Methylosinus trichosporium OB3b: one gene and its partner. Each later gene encodes a partner of the first gene's protein in a complex. Links are inferred from orthologs where the notes say so. Each region holds a gene or a part of one and is shown on either strand. Other genes may lie near its edges.

The links.
Region 2: the proteins of tig (region 1) and rpsG are in contact, whole or in part, in a crystal structure (PDB 3GTY), measured with the Thermotoga maritima proteins. The link is inferred for Methylosinus trichosporium OB3b from one-to-one orthologs. Residues at the interface, in WP_004081061.1 of Thermotoga maritima: Glu122, Val124, Val129, Leu130, Tyr133, Glu188, Gly259, Ile262, Tyr263, Glu266, Ser270, Glu273, Gln274, Glu277, Arg308, Gln311, Ile312, Ser315, Tyr316, Glu325, Arg329, Arg336, Leu363, Phe366, Trp367, Arg373, Leu377, Arg381, Leu384, Glu387; in WP_004081843.1 of Thermotoga maritima: Lys34, Lys52, Lys55, Glu59, Arg62, Gln63, Glu66, Asn67, Lys69, Val71, Arg95, Ala109, Lys110, Lys111, Gly112, Arg113, Pro114, Glu117, Glu121, Ile124, Ala125, Tyr127, Asn128, Asn129, Thr130, Gly131, Lys135, Asp139, Arg142, Met143.

What each region holds. Positions count from the first base shown.
Region 1 is NZ_CP023737.1:4,405,655-4,408,554, forward strand. It holds tig (trigger factor), read right to left. Parts: upstream 2,188-2,900; coding sequence 814-2,187; downstream 1-813. Other genes in the region: CQW49_RS20885 (ATP-dependent Clp protease proteolytic subunit), read right to left, coding at 1-416; CQW49_RS20900 (multicopper oxidase family protein), read left to right, coding at 2,642-2,900. UniProt on the Bacillus subtilis protein: Involved in protein export. Acts as a chaperone by maintaining the newly synthesized protein in an open conformation. Functions as a peptidyl-prolyl cis-trans isomerase.
Region 2 is NZ_CP023737.1:2,190,524-2,193,980, forward strand. Bases 317-3,264 are described here. They hold rpsG (30S ribosomal protein S7), read right to left. Parts: upstream 2,052-3,264; coding sequence 1,581-2,051; downstream 317-1,580. Other genes in these bases: fusA (elongation factor G), read right to left, coding at 317-1,544; rpsL (30S ribosomal protein S12), read right to left, coding at 2,064-2,435; CQW49_RS10550 (coiled-coil domain-containing protein), read left to right, coding at 2,898-3,264. Outside these bases: more of fusA, read right to left, coding at 1-316; more of CQW49_RS10550, read left to right, coding at 3,265-3,437; CQW49_RS10555 (YggS family pyridoxal phosphate-dependent enzyme), read left to right, coding at 3,451-3,457.

The DNA of each region.
Region 1 (2,900 bases):
TGGAAGCCGCCGGAGGGCTGGTGCACCATGATGCGGGCGTTGGGCAGGGCGAAGCGCTGCCCGGCCTCGCCGGCGCAGAGCAGCAGCGAGCCCATGGACGCCGCCTGTCCGATGCACAAGGTCGCGACCTTCGGACGGATGTATTGCATCGTGTCGTAGATGGCGAGGCCGGAGGTGACGACGCCGCCCGGCGAGTTGATGTAGAGGAAGATCTCGCGCTTGGGGTTCTCGGCTTCGAGAAACAGCAGCTGGGCGATGATCACCGAGGCCATATGGTCCTCGACCTGGCCGGTCAGAAAGATGATTCGCTCGCGCAGCAGGCGCGAATAAATGTCGAATCCGCGCTCGCCGCGGCTCGTGTTCTCGATCACCTGAGGGATCAGATATTGGTTGTAGACCTCTAGTGGATCACGCATTTCTCTCGCGCCTTTCGTCGACTTGCCTCGCCTCGCCCCGAAGGCGGCCGCGCCTCGCGTTGCGGAGACGGCGGCCCGGGGCGCGCGGCCGGGAACGCCGGCCGCCTTTGGGCTGTTGGTAGCATATTGCCGCAGCGCGTCCAGCGGCAAACCACGGAAGACGGCCGGAGGCTGCTCGCCGGCTCGCGGAGTGGGGCGCGCGACGTCTCGATTTCGTCCACCCGCCGGGCCCCTCACCTCACCTCTCCCCGCGAGCGGGGAGGGAGGCGAAGGCGCCGCGGCTTTTGCTGGAAGAGCCCCGTCCGGCCGGGGAAATTTCACGGCGCCGGCCGCCCCCTCTCCCCGTCGCAGGGAGAGGTGAGGGGCTCGGGAGGGCTCGCGCGCGGCGCCCGCGCCGTCACACCGCCGGACGCGCCAGCTCGTCGTCCTCGTCCTCGGCCATCAGCTCCTCGCGCGTTACCGGCTTGTCGGTTACGCCAATCTTGGTCACCAGATGATCGACCACGCGCTCTTCGTAGAGCGGGGCGCGAATCTGGGCGAGGGCCTGCGGATTGTTGCGATAAAAATCCCAGACCTCCTTCTCGCGGCCGGGGAACATGCGCACGCGCTCGACGAGAGCGTCGGTCACATCCTTGTCCTCGACGGTCACGCCGGCGCCCTGGCCGATCTCGGCCAGCACCAGTCCGAGCCGAACCCGGCGCTCGGCGATGCGACGATATTCGCCGCGCGCCGCCTCCTCGGTGGTGCCCTCGTCCTCGAAGCTCTTGCCGCTGCGCTGGCGCTCGGCGTCGAGCTGACCCCAGATCGTCGTGAACTCCTGCTCGACGAGACCTTCCGGAAGATCGAAGGAGAAGCGCTTGTCTAGCGCGTCGAGCAGCGAGCGCTTCAGCTTGGCGCGCGAGGCCTTCTCGTAATCGGCCTCGAGATTGGCGCGCACGGCGGCCTGCAGCGCGGCGAGAGTCTCGAAATTATATTTGGCGGCGAAGGCGTCGTCGATCGGCAGCTCCTTGGGCGCCGCGACCGCCTTCACCGTCACATCGAACTCGGCGTCCTTGCCGGCGAGATTGGGCGCGGAATAATCGTCCGGGAACTTGACCTTCACGACCCGCTGCTCGCCGACGCCGGCGCCCTCGAGCTGCTCCTCGAAGCCGGGAATGAAGGAGCCCGAGCCGAGCACGAGGTCGATGGCGTCGCCGCCGCCGCCCTCGAAGGCCTCGCCGTCGAGCTTGCCGGTGAAGTCGATGGTGACGCGGTCGCCCTTGGCGGCGGTCACGCCTTCGCCGGCCTTCTCCTCGAACTCGCGGATGCGCTCGGCCAGCTGGTCGATCGATTTCGCGACATCCTCGTCCTTGACCTCGGCGACGGGCCGCTCGATCGAGATGTCGTCGAAGCCGCCGACCTCGAATTTCGGCAGCACCTCGAAGGCGACGGAATAGGCGAAATCGCCCTCGGCCTCGAGCGCCTTCTCGATCAGGGTCTGGTCGACGGGCAAATCGAGCTTGGGCTCGAGCGCGACGCGCAGGCCGTGATCCTCGACGATCTTGCGATTGGCCTCGTTGACGGCCTCCTGCAGGACCTCGCTCATGATGCCCTTGCCGTAGATCTTCTTGAGATAGGAGCTCGGCGCCTTTCCGGGACGAAAGCCCTTGATCTGCGCCTTGCTGCGCAGCTCGGAGAGCTGCGCCTCGAGCTTGGCGGCGAGCTCCTCGACCGGCAGCACCACCCTGAACTCATGTTTCAAGCCCTCTGCGAGGGTCTGCGTCACTTCCATCTCGTCTCGCCTTCTCGAATCGCGACCTCAGCCGGCGCCGCCGGAAAAATCCAATAGATGCGCGGATGCGGGGGCTGGTGCGGGCGGAGGGAGTCGAACCCCCACGACTTGCGTCACCGGAACCTAAATCCGGCGCGTCTACCAGTTCCGCCACGCCCGCGGCCCAATGCGCCGTAGCCCCGCGCGCGAAAAGCGCGAAGGGCCCGAACGCTCGAACGAAACCGCATCCTCGCCGCCGCCGGACGAGGGCGGCCCGGGAGCCGCGCGCGCCGCCTCGGCTCGGGCGCGCGCTCTATAGCACGGCCCGCCGTCGTCGCTAAAGAAAATGTCATCGCGGGAGCCGAGACGCGGCGCCGGGAAGGGAAGACCCGTCGGGAGGCCTCGCCCGCGGTTGATCGCAATCGCCGGCTCGCTATTGTGTCGCCGTCGTCCTTTTGCTTCCCGAGGTTTTCCCATGCCGATCGCCTGCTCCCGCCGATCCTTCCTCGGCGGGGTCGCCGCGACTCTCGTCGCGCTCGAGGCGCGCGCGCAGGCGCCGGGAGTGCGGACCCTCGAGGCGCGGGCGGGCCTCCTGCGCCTGCTGCCCGAGCCGGCCGCCCCGACCGATGTCTGGGGCTTCGACGGCTGGTCGCCGGGGCCGTTGCTGCGGCTGCGGCAGGGCGACGAGCTCGCCGTGCGTCTCTTCAACCGGCTGGAGAAGCCGCTGAGCCTGC
Region 2 (3,457 bases), 2.2 Mb from region 1 along the record:
GGCTCGAAAATGATGATGACGCGAGCGAATTGGCCCGTGCCGCCAGTCTGCTTCTTATGCGTGTAGTCGATCTCGACGCGCTTCGTCAGACGCTCGCGATAGGCGACTTGCGGCGCGCCGATATTGGCGTCGACCTTATAGGTGCGCTTCAGAATGTCGACCTTGATGTCGAGATGCAGCTCGCCCATTCCCTTCAGAATGGTCTGGCCGCTCTCCTGATCGGTGGACACGCGGAAGGACGGATCCTCGGCGGCGAGCTTGGACAGAGCAATGCCGAGCTTCTCCTGATCGGCCTTCGACTTCGGCTCGATGGCGATCTCGATGACCGGCTCCGGGAACTCCATGCGCTCGAGGATCGCCGGCTTCAGCGTGTCGCAGAGCGTGTCTCCGGTGCGGGTCTCCTTGAGGCCCGCCAGCGCGACGATGTCGCCGGCGAAGGCTTCCTTGATGTCCTCGCGGTTGTTCGCATGCATCAGCAGCATGCGGCCGACGCGTTCCTTCTTGTCCTTGGTCGAGTTGAGCACGGTCGTGCCCGAATCGATCTTGCCGGAATAGACGCGGCAGAAGGTGATGGTGCCGACGAAGGGATCGTCCATGATCTTGAAGGCGAGCATGGAGAAGGGCTCGCTGTCGGACGGATTGCGCACGAGCTCGGCGCCCGTGTTCATGTCGACACCCTTGATCGCCTCGCGATCCAGCGGCGACGGCAGATAATCGACGACGGCGTCGAGCAGCGGCTGAACGCCCTTGTTCTTGAAGGCCGAGCCGCAGAACACCGGATGGAAGGCGGTGTAGCGGACGGCTTTGCGGACGAGGCGCTTCAGCACCTCCTCGCTCGGCTCCTGGCCGTCGAGATAGGCGGCCATGGCGTCGTCGTCGAGCTCGACCGCCGCCTCGACCAGCGTGGTGCGATATTCCTTGGCCTTCTCGACGAGATCGGCCGGAATCTCCTCGTCATGATATTTGGCGCCGAGACCCTCGTCGTCCCAGACCACCGCCTTCATGCGGACGAGATCGACGATCCCCTTGAACTGGTTCTCGGAGCCGATCGGCAGCTGCATGCAGATCGGCTTGCCGCCCACCTTGGTCACGATGTCGTCGACGCAGCGATAGAAATCGGCGCCGATCTTGTCCATCTTATTGACGAAGACGACGCGCGGCACATGATATTTGTCGGCCTGACGCCACACCGTCTCGGTTTGCGGCTCGACGCCCTGATTGCCGTCGAGAACGCAGACCGCCCCGTCGAGCACGCGCAGCGAACGTTCGACCTCGATGGTGAAGTCGACGTGGCCGGGCGTGTCGATGATGTTGAGGCGCTTGCCGTTCCAGAAGGTCGTCGTCGCGGCCGAGGTGATGGTGATGCCGCGCTCCTGCTCCTGCTCCATCCAATCCATCGTCGCGGCGCCTTCATGCACCTCGCCGATCTTATGGCTCTTGCCGGAGTAATAGAGGATGCGTTCGGTCGTCGTCGTCTTGCCCGCGTCGATGTGGGCCATGATGCCGAAGTTGCGATAGTCTTCGATGGGATGGCTACGGGGCATAGGACAAGTCCTCGGTGAGAGGGCGACGGAACAAGGTTACCAGCGGTAATGCGAGAAGGCGCGGTTGGCTTCCGCCATGCGGTGCGTGTCCTCGCGCTTCTTCACCGCATTGCCGCGGTTGTTGGAGGCGTCGAGCAGCTCCGCAGACAGACGATCGACCATCGTCTTGTCGTTGCGAGCGCGCGCCGCGGTGATGATCCAGCGGATCGCCAGCGCCTGACGGCGCTCGTTGCGCACCTCGACCGGCACCTGATAGGTGGCGCCGCCGACGCGCCGCGAGCGAACCTCGATCGCCGGCGCGACATTCTCGAGCGCGGTCTTGAAGACCTGCAACGGGTCGCTCTTGGCCTTGGACTCGATGATGTCGAAGGCCCCGTAGACGATCGCCTCGGCGACCGACTTGTTGCCGGCGTACATGATCGAGTTCATGAATTTGGTGACGACGGTATCGCCGAACTTGGCGTCCTCGATGATTTCCCGCTTCTCGGCGCGATGGCGACGCGACATGGCTCTCGCTCCTTACTTCGGACGCTTCGCGCCGTATTTCGAACGGCGCTGCTTGCGGTCCTTGACGCCCTGCGTGTCGAGCACGCCGCGCAGAATATGATAGCGCACGCCGGGAAGGTCCTTCACGCGGCCGCCGCGGATCATGACCACCGAGTGCTCCTGCAGATTGTGGCCCTCGCCCGGAATATAGCCGATGACCTCGAAGCCGTTGGTGAGACGAACCTTGGCGACCTTGCGGAGAGCCGAGTTAGGCTTCTTCGGCGTCGTCGTGTAGACGCGCGTGCAGACGCCGCGCTTCTGCGGGCAGGCCCCGAGATGGCGGGACTTCTCGCGGTAGGTCTTCGGTTGCCGCGGCTTGCGGATCAACTGGCTGATCGTCGGCATTCCAGGTCCTTCGCGTGTGGCGAATTGGCGAATCGTTCTTCTTGGACCCGCTCGCGTTCGATGAAACGCAAGCGAGCTGAGCGCCCTCGGCCGGCCGGCCCAAGGCGCTCCTCATGCAGAGGACCCCGAATCCGGGGTCGTGCCTTCCTGTCCGGCGATTTCTCGCCGTATGATGACCAACCGCGTGGCAGTCTCAGGTGAGGCCAGCAGCGTTTAAGTCCGGAACGTCGCGCGCTCGGCGCTCGCGACCACATGGAACTTACGGCCTGCCGAAAGTGGGCGGAACCTAATGTCCGCGCCTCGACGCGTCAAGCGCAGATTGCAATGCGGGAAGAAAATTTCGAGAAGGGGCCGCCAGGAGCTTTGCGAATTCGTGCGCGGTGGCTGCGGGGAGTGATCGGGGGCTCTCCCCCACGGCCCGGCGCCCTCGCCGAAACGGCGCGTGCGTGCTATATCGAAGCCATGCCCGCGCAAGTGCTTTTCAACCAGCTCGCCTATGTGGATCGCCTCCCTCGGGGCGGCTTCACGCCCGAGCAGGCGCGCGCCTCGGCGGAAGCGCTCGATAGCGCATTCTCCGAAGGCGTCGTGACCAAAGCGGATGTCGAGAACGCCAAGCACGAGCTGCAGGCGAGCATAGAGGCCCTGAGGCATGAGACGACCACGAGCAGCGACGCCCTCAAGAGTGAGATGACCGCGTGCAGCGAGGCTCTCGAGCATGAGACGGCTGCGAGCATCGAGGCGCTGCGGCACGAGACCAAATTGAGCGTCGAGGGGGTCAAGCACGACATCTCGCTGCTGAGGCAGGATTTCGACACGCTGCGGCGCGACGTCGTCGAATCGGAAGCGCGGCTGCGGCATGAGGTCAAGCGAGACATCTCCGAGTCGGAGACGCGCGTGCGCCTCGAGATCGCCCAATCGAAGAACGAGACGCTGCGCGGGCTGTTCGGCTTCGTCATCGTGCTGATCGGCGCCAGCTTCACCATCGTGAAATACGTCCGCTGAGCCGAAACAACCCATGACAA